DNA from 3 places in the Clostridium sp. Marseille-Q7071 genome. Region 1 is predicted to be linked to each of the others. Evidence: predicted binding sites of a transcription regulator. Region 1 holds the regulator's gene; each other region holds the start of a gene.
What was found. Region 1 encodes HrcA, which represses chaperone genes, less so after heat shock. Its sites were predicted from a motif close to TGTTAGCACTCNNNNNNNNNGAGTGCTAACA; they were not measured.

Region 2: the regulator HrcA is predicted to act here: its motif matches at 2,209-2,239, upstream of groES (co-chaperone GroES).
Region 3: the regulator HrcA is predicted to act here: its motif matches at 2,667-2,697, upstream of htpG (molecular chaperone HtpG).

Annotation. Positions count from the first base shown of each region.
Region 1 covers NZ_CBCOPR010000001.1:2,389,553-2,394,087, reverse strand. Annotated here, with positions in the region: gene dnaK (molecular chaperone DnaK) at 1-1,570, opposite strand, end outside; gene grpE (nucleotide exchange factor GrpE) at 1,590-2,207, opposite strand; gene hrcA (heat-inducible transcriptional repressor HrcA) at 2,234-3,274, opposite strand; gene hemW (radical SAM family heme chaperone HemW) at 3,365-4,501, opposite strand; gene lepA (translation elongation factor 4) at 4,519-4,535, opposite strand, start outside.
Region 2 covers NZ_CBCOPR010000002.1:52,847-57,381, forward strand. Annotated here, with positions in the region: gene ACWPW7_RS23000 (VOC family protein) at 1-47, opposite strand, end outside; gene groL (chaperonin GroEL) at 201-1,826, opposite strand; gene groES (co-chaperone GroES) at 1,875-2,159, opposite strand; gene ACWPW7_RS23015 (TVP38/TMEM64 family protein) at 2,829-3,533, opposite strand; gene ACWPW7_RS23020 (DNA-3-methyladenine glycosylase family protein) at 3,912-4,535, opposite strand, start outside.
Region 3 covers NZ_CBCOPR010000001.1:3,989,147-3,993,681, reverse strand. Annotated here, with positions in the region: gene ACWPW7_RS18965 (amino acid ABC transporter ATP-binding protein) at 1-59, opposite strand, end outside; gene ACWPW7_RS18960 (amino acid ABC transporter permease) at 72-749, opposite strand; gene ACWPW7_RS18955 (amino acid ABC transporter permease) at 730-1,389, opposite strand; gene ACWPW7_RS18950 (RrF2 family transcriptional regulator) at 1,590-2,036, shown strand; gene ACWPW7_RS18945 (hypothetical protein) at 2,097-2,300, shown strand; gene htpG (molecular chaperone HtpG) at 2,884-4,535, shown strand, end outside.

The DNA of each region.
Region 1 (4,535 bases):
CATTTAAAGTTTTTTCAGTTTGATATGACACTTGATCAGCATTATTCTTAACTTCTATATTTTCTTTTCTCTTCTTATCTTCTTCAGCAAATCTTTCTGCTTCATTTACTGCATTTTGAATTTCATCTTCACTTAAATTAGTAGAAGCAGTAATTGTAATGTTTGCTTCTTTTCCTGTTCCTTTATCCTTAGCTGTAACATTAACTATACCATTAGCATCTATATCAAAAGTAACTTCTATTTGAGGAATTCCTCTTGGAGCTGGTGCTATTCCTGATAATGTAAATCTTCCTAGAGTTTTATTATCAGCTGCCATTTGTCTTTCACCTTGAACAACGTGAATTTCAACAGATGTTTGACCATCTTGAGCTGTAGAGAATACTTGACTTTTCTTAGTTGGAATTGTAGTATTTCTCTCAATTAAAGCAGTAGCAACTCCTCCTAAAGTTTCAATTCCTAAAGTTAATGGACTAACGTCTAATAGTAGTACATCCTTAACATCTCCTGTTAATACACCTGCTTGTATTGCTGCACCTGCTGCAACACATTCATCTGGGTTAACTCCTTTTGAAGGTTCTTTTCCTGTAAAGTTTTTAACTGCTTCTTGTATAGCAGGAATTCTTGTTGATCCACCTACTAATACAATTTTATCTATTTCATTTATACTTAATCCTGCATCTTGTAGTGCTTTTCTCATTGGCTCTATTGTTCTTTGTACTAGGTCATGAGTTAATTCATTAAACTTAGCTCTTGTTAAGTTTAAATCTATATGTTTTGGACCTGTAGCATCTGCAGTTATAAATGGTAAATTGATATTTGTTTGAGTTGATGAAGATAATTCAATCTTAGCTTTTTCAGCAGCTTCTTTTAATCTTTGAAGTGCCATTTTATCAGTTCTTAAGTCTATACCATTCTCTGCTTTAAAAGTATTTGCTATATAATCTATAACTTTTTGGTCAAAGTCATCTCCACCAAGTTTTGTATCTCCATTTGTAGACTTAACCTCAAATACTCCATCTCCAAGTTCTAGTATAGATACGTCAAAAGTACCACCGCCTAAGTCATAAACGAATATTTTTTGACTTTTATCCATTTTATCAAGACCATAAGCAAGTGATGCCGCTGTTGGCTCATTGATTATTCTTTTAACATCTAAACCTGCAATTCTACCTGCATCTTTAGTTGCTTGTCTTTCACTGTCATTAAAATACGCTGGAACAGTTATAACCGCTTCTGTTACTGTTTCTCCTAAATATGCCTCTGCATCAGCTTTAATCTTTTGAAGAACCATTGCTGATATTTCTTGAGGAGTATATTCTTTTCCATCTATTTTAACTTTATGGTTAGTTCCCATATATCTTTTTATTGACATTATTGTTTTATCTGGATTTGTGATCGCTTGTCTTTTTGCTACTTGACCTACTAATCTTTCTCCATCTGCTAAAAAGGATACTACTGAAGGAGTAGTTCTTGCACCTTCCGCATTTGGAATTATAACTGGTTCTCCACCTTCCATAACAGCCACACATGAATTTGTTGTACCTAAATCAATACCTATTATTTTTCCCATTGTATTTACCTCCTAAATGTTAATTTGCAACTTTTACCATACTATATCTTAATACTTTATTTCCTTTTTTATATCCTTTTAAGAAAACTTCTGCAATTTGATTTTTTCCGAAATTCTCATCTTCTATATGCATAACAGCATTATGAAGATTAGGATCGAATTCAACGTCTGTAGCAACTTCCTCTATCCCTAATTTTTCAAATGAAGTACTAAATTGCTTAACAGTCATCTCTATTCCCTTTTTTAGATCTTCTTCACTTCCACTAACACCTAGTGCACGTTCAAGATTATCTAGAACAGGGAACATTTCCTTTAGAACATCTTCGCAAGCATCTACGTAAATGTTCTCTTTTTCTTTTATTGTTCTTTTCCTATAGTTATCATATTCAGCAGTTAATCTTAAAATTCTATCTTTTAATGATGATAATTCTTGTTTTAGACTTTCATTTTCTTCTTTTAAAGCTTTTACATCATAAAGTTCTGGTGATGATATGTCTTCAAACTCTTTATCCTCATTTATTTCAGATTCTTCTAAAGTCTCTTCCACATTATCAACTTCTTCATTATTTTCTAAAGCCTCTTCCATTTTTTTATTCTTCAGGTCTTCATCTATATTTTGCACTTCCCATTCCTCCATTCCAAAGCTATTATAATACAACGATTTTACTTAAAACCGTTGTATTTTTTTGATATATTAATATTTAGTTCATTAACTATGCTATTAAGGACTGCAATTACCTTGCCATAGGGAATTCTAGTAGGCCCTATAACCCCTATAGTTCCTAGTGAATTGCCATTATAACTATATGTTGCAGTTATTATACTGCAATCTTTAGCACATTCCATAAAATTCTCTCGCCCAATTTTTATAGATAATTCACCTTCATCATTTTCAAGAATATTACTGATACTTTCAGAATTATTAACTAACACTAAAAATTCCTTTGCTTTATCAATATTATTGTACTCGGGATAATTAAAAATATTTGTGCTTCCTTCTATATAAACCTCATTATTTTCAGTATTCACTAAACTTTCATAAAGTACAGGAAGTATAGCATCGAATATTTCTTCATTTCCATGTAGATCTTTTTTTAGATTAATTAATAATTCTAAATTAATTTTTTCTACAGAAATATCTCTTAATCTTATATTTAAAATATTATTTATTTTGAATAATGAATTATTGTCAATTGGATTACTAACTCTAATAACATTATGCTTTATCAAACCACTATCCGTGATAATTGTAGATAAAATACTATTCTTATCTAGGCTAATTAACTGTATATATTTAACAAAACTTTTTTTAACCGATGGTGCCTTCACAATAGATGTTAAATTTGTAAGTTCTGAAAGAATTTGAGTTGCACCTTTTACAATTTTGTCAATTTCACTAAAAGCTAAATCTACTAAATAATTTTTTATGGCACTTTCTTCTTCTTGAGTTAAAGAGGATAATTTCATAAGTCTATCTACATACAGCCTATACCCCTTATCTGAAGGTTTTCTCCCTGAAGAGGTATGTAATTGTTCTAAATATCCCATTTCCTCTAAATCTGCCATTTCATTTCTTATAGTAGCTGAACTAATTCCTAAATCATACTTTTTAGCAATAGTTCTTGATCCTACAGGCTCTCCATAGATAATGTAGTCATTGATAATAGCCTGAAGTATATAAATTTTTCTATCATCAATCTTCATGTTATCACCTCTTTATTAGCACTCTCTATTATTGAGTGCTAATCACTACATTTTTAAAATATCATTTAAATTTTTAATTGTCAATACCCTTTATGATTTTTCTAGTAAAAATTCAGACATAATTATATTAGATACCTCTATTCCCCTTTCATTTAAAAATATTCTTTCCTCAGTTTCACATAACATATTTAAAGATTTATACTTGTCAATAACTTCTCCATAAATACTATGTATGTTTTGTGAAAATCTTTTCTTAAACTCTTCTTTTTTAATCCCACAAATTTTTCTAAGACCCAAAAACATGAATTCTTCTATATTTTCTTCTAATGTATTTTCATTTTTATATACTAGTGGGCTATTATATTTATTCATTCTCTCTATATAATCTTTTATATTTTCAGTATTTGAATATCTTACATTATCTATGTAAGAATGAGCAGCAACACCACAACCAATATAAGGATTTAAATTCCAATATACTAAATTATGTTTACATTCTTTATTTTCCTTAGAAAAATTAGAAATTTCATATTGGTTATAACCATATTTCCTCAAAGTTTTTAAAGTAGTAGAGTACATTTGCCGTTCAATATCTTCATTAGGTAAATTTAATTTTTTATTTTTATAAAGATTAAAAAACGGAGTTCCTTCTTCAATAATTAAACTATAGCAAGATAAGTGATCTGGATCTAATGATGCTACTTCTTCAAGAGTTTCCTCCCACATTTTAAGATTTTGATTTGGAAGTCCAAACATTAAATCTATATTAATATTATCAAAACCTAATTGTCTTGCCATTAAATAACTTTCTTTAAATTCTTCTACAGTATGAATTCTTCCTAAAGTTTTTAATAAATTATTCTGCCAAGCTTGAAGTCCTATACTTAATCTATTAACCCCCATGGTTTTTAGAAACTCTAGTTTTTCTTTTGTAAAAGTTCCTGGATTTCCTTCTACAGTAAATTCTACATCCTTATGAATATTTAGTTTATCTATACTTTCTTTTAGTATCTTAAAGCCTTCTAAAGATAAATAGGTGGGAGTTCCCCCACCTATAAATATTGTTTTTATAATATTGTCACTGCTTATGTTGTCAATTTCTTTAGATAAGGCTTTAGCATAATCAAGCATATATCCTTCATTGCCACTAAAAGAAGCAAAGTCACAATAAAAACATTTGTTTTTACAAAATGGAATATGAATATATAATGCTACCTTATTCATAATCTGATCCTCACTTTTTACTAATCTATTTTTAACA
Region 2 (4,535 bases), on a different contig from region 1:
TCTTGATTATTTACGTATATTGTTATTTTTCCTATTTTATTTATCATTATCTTATCTTCCCTCCACAGAACATTTGTTCTTATTATAATATAGGTTATAAAAAATATCTACTATTTTTATCTTCAACTTTCAAAATTTTTTATACTTTCATATACATAAAAAAAGAGTTATGACTTTCGTCATAACTCCATGTTTTTTTATTAGTACATTCCACCCATTCCCATATCTGGTGCCATAGGTGCAACAGGATTTTTCTCTGGAAGATCTACTACAGCAGATTCTGTTGTTAAGAATGTTGCAGCTACTGATGCAGCATTTTGAAGAGCAGTTCTTGCAACCTTAGTTGGGTCAACTATACCAGCTTTTATCATGTCTACGAATTCTCCTCTTAATGCATCGTAACCCATTTCTGCTCCAGTTCCTTTAACTTTTTCTATGATTACAGAACCTTCATAACCAGCATTTATAACTATTTGTCTTAATGGTTCTTCTAATGCTTTTTTCACAATATTGATACCAACTTGAATATCATCTATATCAGAAGTTAATTTTTCAACTTCAGGAATTGCATTTGCATATGCAGTTCCACCACCAGCAATTATTCCTTCTTCAACAGCAGCTTTGGTAGCAGCTAATGCGTCTTCTATTCTTAATTTTCTTTCTTTAAGTTCTGTTTCTGTAGCAGCTCCAACTTTTATTACAGCTACTCCACCTGCAAGTTTTGCAAGTCTTTCATTTAATTTTTCTTTATCGAAATCAGAAGTTGTTTCTTCCATTTGTATTTTTATTTGATTTACTCTTTGAGCTATATTTTCTTTATTTCCTTTTCCATTTACAATAGTCGTATTTTCTTTAGAAATTTTAACACTTTCAGCTCTTCCAAGCATTTCTACTGTAGCTTCTTTTAGGTCATATCCTAATTCTTCAGAAATTACAACTCCACCTGTAAGTATTGCTATATCTTCAAGCATTTCTTTTCTTCTGTCACCAAATCCAGGAGCTTTAACAGCAACACAAGTAAATGTTCCTCTTAATTTATTAACTACTAATGTAGCTAATGCTTCTCCTTCTATGTCTTCAGCAATTATTAATAATTTCTTTCCTTGCTGAACTATTTGTTCAAGTACTGGTAGAATTTCTTGTAAGTTACTGATTTTCTTATCAGTGATTAAGATATATGCGTCATCTAAAATAGCTTCCATTTTATCTGGATCAGTTACCATATATGGACTTAAATATCCTCTGTCAAATTGCATTCCTTCAACTACGTCAAGCTCTGTTCCCATAGTTCTAGATTCTTCAACAGTGATAACTCCTTCATTTCCCACTTTTTCCATTGCATCTGCTATTAATTGTCCGATTTCTTCATCTGCCGCTGATACAGCTGCAACTCTTGATATATCTTCTTTTCCGTTTATTGGCTTAGAATATTTTTTTATTTCTTCAACAGCTTTATCTACTGCCATTCTTATTCCATTTCTTATTAACATTGGATTAGCACCAGCTGTTACGTTTTTTAAGCCCTCTCTTATTATAGCTTGAGCTAAAACTGTAGCTGTTGTAGTACCATCCCCTGCTACATCATTAGTTTTTGTAGCAACTTCTTTAACAAGTTGTGCTCCCATATTTTCAAAAGCATCTTCAAGTTCTATTTCTCTAGCAATTGTTACTCCATCATTAGTTATAAGTGGAGAACCGAATTTTTTATCTAAAACAACGTTTCTTCCTTTTGGTCCTAAAGTTACTTTAACTGTATCTGCTAAAGTATCCACTCCTCTTTGCATAGCTCTTCTTGCTTCTTCACCGAATAAAATTGTCTTAGCCATGATAAAACCTCCTATTATACGCTTACTTTTCGACTATATTCTATAATATTACTCTATAACTGCTAATATATCTTCTTGCTTTAATATGATATATTCTTGTCCTTCGTGTTTAATTTCATTACCTGCGTATTTAGAGAATAATATTTTATCCCCTACTTTAACTTCCATTTTTATTTCTTTTCCGTCAACTACAAGTCCTGAGCCTACTGCAATAACCTCAGCCTCTTGTGGTTTCTCCTTTGATGCTGACGTAAGAACTATTCCGCTCTTAGTCTTCTCCTCAGCCTCTAATCTTTTTATAACTACTCTATCACCAAGTGGTTTTATTGCCATAGTTTAGCCCTCCTTAAATATATGAAATAAAAATTATTTATTTTCAATTTGTTAGCACTCCATATCATTGAGTGCTAATTCTATTATTATCATAATTAAACCTTAGATTAATATCAAATTTGCTTTACAGTTCAAAAATAGCCTTTATTCCAATTTTCCTTAATATAACTTTATTTTCCTTATCTTTTCTCAATATTTCTATTAATTGTATTTTTTATCAACTTTTATTTTAGGCATATGAAATAAAATAACTAGTTAAAAGTACGAAATCTATTTTACATCAAACAGTTCGACAAATTTTCATTATAGTCTAGCTATCATTAAATTATGACGACGCAGTATGATATACGGTTCCTTAATCAAAATTTAACTTATGCGTGATTTTAATTTCCATAATAAAAAATCTTTTTTTGAATAAAGAATTATGGTTAAAACTCTACTGCTAAAGCTTTTGGAGTTTTTTAAAAATAAATTTTATTTTAAGAAATTCACCTTTAGTGAATTTTTTCCTGAATTTTTCATTCTTCATTATTAATCCTTAATTTCTAAGGATTTAGACTATTTTTATAGAAAATTTATTTTCTAGAGTATATATTAAGTTTTCGCATTGTATCCCTATACAAACCAGATGAACATACTAACTAGTTATTTTTAAATATGCTTTAATATTCATTCCCTTTTTTTTCTTTTTTCATGTAAATATTGAAGTACTTTATTTCCTTTTAGTACTCCTATTAAGAAAAATATAATGGATATTATGGCTAAGCTTCCTAAAATTACATAGTTTCTATCACCTATACTATGTCCAAATATAGCTGAAATAATTATCCACGGAAATCTGCCCATACTTGAATACAATATAAAATCCCAAAAATCTACATCAGATAATCCACAAAGATAGACTAATATATCTTTAGGTATCCCTGGAATTAAGTATACAAGCAATATGACCATTTTATTACTACCTTTTGTTAATATCTTTCTAAAGAATTTTAAATTCTTCTTTTCTATGATTTTTCGGACCATATCCCTTGCCAAGTATCTTGCAATTAAATATCCAATAGCACTTCCTAGAAAAATGCCAATAACAGAAATTATTCCTCCTAAAAAACTACCAAAAATGTATCCTCCTGCAATTTGTATAACTTCTCCTGGAATAAAGAAAAATACTACTTGAAGTATTTGTATTAGTATAAAGATTAATATGCTATAACTTCCATAGGATAAGATAACCTCTTTTATTTTATCTGGATTTTTAAACAAATCAGCATATTTAAAAAAATACTCATAACCAATAAATCCACCAATGATTATGAGAATTCCTAATATAATATATACTTTATACTTATTTATTTTATCAATTATATAATTCATAAACATCCCTTCTGCAATGGAAAATTGACAATGGACAATGGACAATTATTGACATTTCTCAGCAGTAGCTGAGAAATTTAAAATAATTATTTTTAGGCTACACAGTAACTTTTATAAAAAATTAGCATTTATAGTTTCTCCATAGTATTAGTTAACTTTATTAGTATCCTCTTCTTATATAATTGAGAATTGACGATTGACAATGGACAATTATTGATACTTCTCCTTTAAAGGAGAAGTTTTCAATTGATTTCTTTTTTAAAGTGACGTAGTCACTTTTATTAAAAATACATTAGAAGAAATTAGTTTGATTAAAACTAATTTCAACCGCATTGCCAATTGTCCATTTTCAATTCTCAATTGACTAACTTGTTCATACTACTCAATCTTTATGTTGTTTTCCCTAGCGTAGTAGAATAGATATTGTTGTGCAAAGCCTGATAATTCTCCAAATTTATCACGAGCAAATATTCTTATCTTAGGTAAAGATACATCTGGTGCTAAATAGAAAAATTGCATTGCTCTTTTTACCCATACATCCACCGGGAAAGCAGAATATTTCTCCATTGAGAAAAGCATTATACAGTCTGAAACTTTAGGTCCTATACCATTAAACTGCTTTAGTGCTTCATGACACTCATCATCACTTAATGATTTTATTTCTTCCAAATTATAAACATTATTATAAACTTTGTTTATAGCATCAGTTATGTATTTTGCTCTAAATCCAACTCCTAAGCTTTCAATTTCTTCTGGTAAAGCATTTATAAGTTGCTCTGGTGTAGGGAAAGCATAATATGTTTTACCTTTATAATGAAGTTCATCTCCGAATTTCTTACTTATATTTTCTATTGCTCTTTTTATCATTGGGATTCTATTGTTTGCAGAAGTTATAAAAGATAGCACTATTTCGAAAGGTTCTTGCTGAAGTAATCTAATTCCATGTCCAAATTCTACGGATTTTTTAAGTAATGAATCCTTACTTAATTCTTCTTTAATAGA
Region 3 (4,535 bases), 1.6 Mb from region 1:
GTACCATCATATTGTTTATTTAAATTTTGGATTTCCAATAACTTATTTTGGAATGTCATAACATCACCTCCTTAGTTCTGCCACTTTTTTTCTAATGTTTTTGAGAAAAGAGATATAGGATAGCAAATTATAAAATATAGAAAAAATATAAATCCATAAACCCAAAATGATGCTGATGGATTTTTAATAATTGATGCTTCTATTATTTGCTGACCTACTTTTAGGACTTCAACAACTCCAATAAGCACCACTAAAGATGTTGTCTTTATCATACGAGTAGCAAGATTGATAGCCGCAGGAATTAGACGACGTAATGCTTGTGGAATAATAATATAAAAGTAAATTTGAGCATCAGTAAGCCCAATTGCTTTACCACTTTCTTTTTGATGTTTTGGAAGTGAGGTAATGGCCCCACGTACAATATCGCCCATCTCAGCACTTCCCCATAGGGTGAACACAAGTATAGAAACAAGCTCACCATCTAAATGTATGTTCAATATCTTAGTAAGTCCAAAGTAAAAAAGAAACAACCATACTAGTACAGGAATAATTCTTACTGCTTCTAGATAAATTCTTAGTATAAATCTTATAAGTTTATTATTAGATGTCATAAGAATACCCAAAATGACACCAAGTATTAAGGAAATAGAAATAGAAATAAGTGCAATTCGTGCAGTTACCCATAGTCCTCCAAAAAGTCTAGATAAATTAGTTCCCTGAAAGAAAACATTAATTCCCAAGCTCTGCATAACGTACTCTCCTTTCAATTAGGGTAAGTAGGAGTGATAATGGCAATAAAATAATTAAATAAGCTCCTACAAGCATAACTAGGGCTTCTGTTGTTTTATAATACATTCCAATTAAATCTTTAGTTACAAACATTAAATCAGCAAGGGCAATAGCACTGACAATTGATGTTTCTTTTAATATAAAGATTGCATTAGCACCTAGGGCAGGTATTGCAACTGTAAAAGCTTGTGGTAATATTACATATCTAATCAGTTGTGCCTTAGTAAGTCCAATGCTAAGACCAGATTCAATTTGAATTTTGTTTACTGCTTCAAATCCACTGCGAAATGCCTCAGCCATATAGCTTCCCCCTAGAAAGGCAAGGCTAATGACAGCACAAGTATAGGCTTCAAGCTTTATACCCATCTTAGGTAATCCATAATAAAGGAAGAAGAGTTGGATTAAAAGAGGGGTATTTCGTGAAAGTTCAATATAACCGCTAACAATATGCCTTAAAACTTTCACTTTGTAATAAATGATTAAACTACAGATAAATCCGATAAGTACTGACAACACAACACCCCAGAAAGCTAGAGTAAGGGTTAGCTGTGTAGCTTTTATGTAAAGGGGAATATTTTTTAAAATAAAATCAATGTCCATATAACTCACCTCCTAAGGTTAAAATGTATAATACATATATGTTTAGTATGAATAAGATTGTAGCTCTGTAAAGATGAAAAGTCAATAGGTTTTCAAAATTCATTTTTATAATACATATATGATTAGTATGATATTGACTTTAATATTATTTATAGGTAACATATAAATAATATTAAACAACTATGAAATGGGTGAATATAGTGAGAATATCAGCAAAAGGACGTTATGGTTTGGCAGCAGTGATTTATATGGCACAACTTCATCAAAATGGAGAGTACATTACAATTGTGAAAATATCGGAAGCACTTGGTTTATCAAAAATTTATTTAGAGCAGACATTTTCATTATTAAAAAGAGCAGAAATAGTTACATCTATCAAGGGTGCACAAGGAGGATATAGATTGACACGAATGCCTAGATATATAACCGTATTTGAGGTTTTGTCAGCGATCGAAACTTCTTTATTTGAAAAAACAGAAGAAACTGTTGAGAACAAAGTATCAGCACTAGAATCTGCTATGCAGTCATTCGTCTTTGAACCACTTGATAATGCAATTGAAACAAGTTTAAAAAAAATTACATTATATGAATTAGCAAATGAATATGAAAAACAAAGAGAAGATAATGACTTTATGTTTTTCATTTAGTCATCATAGCTAACACTTGTTACCAAATAAAAACTGAAGAAGATATGTTTATATTATTTTATGAATGAAAATTATAACATTACAATACAAACTCCAATGGGAGTAGAAAAAGATACAATTACTTTTGTAGTTGATGGTGACGTATTAAGCGGCTTATTAAATATTATGGGTGAAAAAAATGATTTTTCCAATGGAAAATTAAATGGAAATGAATTTGAATTCTCAGGAAAAATCAAAAAACTTATTAAAAAATACCATATATAGCAAAAGGTTCTGTTGAAGGAGATATATTAAATGTTATTGTAGACACAGAGCATGGTAAATTGCCTATAAAAGGAACTGATATAAAATAATAAAGCAAAACTTTTATAGCTATTAAATATAAATATCATTAACAAAAATAAATTTAAAAGCGTCACAAATTAGTGACGCTTTTTTTAGTATTGCTGGCATGGGGCATAGCGATAGCTATTAGTTTAAAATAAATGAATATGTAATATAGATTTTTAAAACTTAAATAAGTAGTGATAGGCTAGATAAATTAATTTGATGTTAGTTATATGAAAAGTATTTATTAGTTCTATAAGTAATATTGACATAACATGTAAAATATGTTATAAAAATAATAGCTGTTAGCACTCAAGGGAAAAGAGTGCTAATAATCATGCTATATGAAAACAGCAGAGTGCTTAATAATAGTTAAATTAATTTTTAAAAAGTAATTTAACTGATAATATAACTTGTTTTCAAAATTTTATAATAATTAGCTGAAAGGTCACATTCATTAAAAACAGGATGAAAGACTTTTATTTGTATATATTTTTTATTGTGAAGGGAGAGATTAAATTTGGAAACAAAACAATTTAAGGCAGAGTCTAAGAGACTTCTAGATCTTATGATTAACTCAATTTATACTCATAGGGAAATTTTTTTAAGAGAACTTATTTCTAACGCCAGCGATGCAATTGATAAAATTTATTATAAGGCATTAATGGACGAGTCTTTGACTTTTGAAAAAGATGATTATTATATTAAGGTAGCTTCTGATAAAACAACTAGAACAGTAAGAATTTCTGATACTGGTATTGGAATGACAAAAGAAGAACTTGATGATAATCTTGGGGTTATAGCAAAAAGTGGGTCTTTACAATTTAAAAAAGAAAATGAATTAAAAGATGGATATGACATAATCGGGCAGTTTGGAGTAGGATTCTATTCTGCATTTTTAGTAGCTGATACTGTTACTGTTATAAGTAAAGCTTTTGGTAGTGATGAAGCTTACAAGTGGGAATCTAAAGGTATCGATGGATATACCGTTGAACCATGTGAAAAAGATTCTATTGGTACAGAAATAATACTTAAGATAAAAGAAAACACAGAAGATGAGAACTTTGATGAGTATTTAGAGGAATATAAACTACAGTCTATAATTAAGAAGTATTCTGATTTTATTAGATATCCAATAAAAATGGACATAACTAGAGAGAAACTTAAAGAAGGTACTGAGAATGAATATGAAGAGTATCTAGAGGAACAGATTGTAAATAGTATGGTTCCTATATGGAGAAAGAATAAAAACGAGCTTACCAAGGAAGATTATGATAACTTTTATTCTGAAAAGCACTACGGATTTGATAAACCAATAAAACATATTCATACCAGTGTTGATGGTGCTGTAAGCTATAATGCAATTTTGTTTATTCCAGAAAAAACACCATATGATTTCTATACAAAAGAATATGAAAAAGGTTTAGAGCTATATTCAAATGGTGTTCTAATCATGAATAAGTGTGGAGATTTATTACCTGATTATTTTGGATTTGTTAAAGGTATAGTAGATTCAGAAGATTTATCTCTTAACATATCTAGAGAGATATTACAACATGATAGACAATTAAAACTTATTGCTAAAAATATAAAAACTAAAATAAAAAATGAGTTAGAAAACATACTAAAAAATGAGAGAGATAAATATGAAGAATTCTACAAATCTTTTGGAACACAATTAAAATATGGCGTTTATAGTGATTTTGGAAGCAATAAAGATGTGCTGCAAGATTTATTAATGTTTTATTCTTCAAAAGAGAAAAAGATGGTAACTTTAGCTGAATATGTTTCTAGAATGCCAGAAGATCAGAAATATATTTACTATGCTGCTGGTGAATCAAATGAAAGAATTGAGAAACTACCACAAACAGAAATTGTATTAGATAAAGGATATGAAATATTATACTTTACAGAGGATGTAGACGAGTTTGCTATAAGAATGCTGATGAAATATAATGATAAAGAATTCAAATCTGTATCAAGTGGTGATTTAGGTATAGAAATGGAAGAAAACGAAAAATCAGCTAGTTCAGATGATAAGGACAATAAAGAACTTTTTGAACATATGAAAGATATTTTATCAGATAAAGTAAAAGATGTTAGAGAATCAAAAAGATTAAAGAATCATCCAGTATGTCTATCAAACGATGGTGAGCTTTCAATTGAAATGGA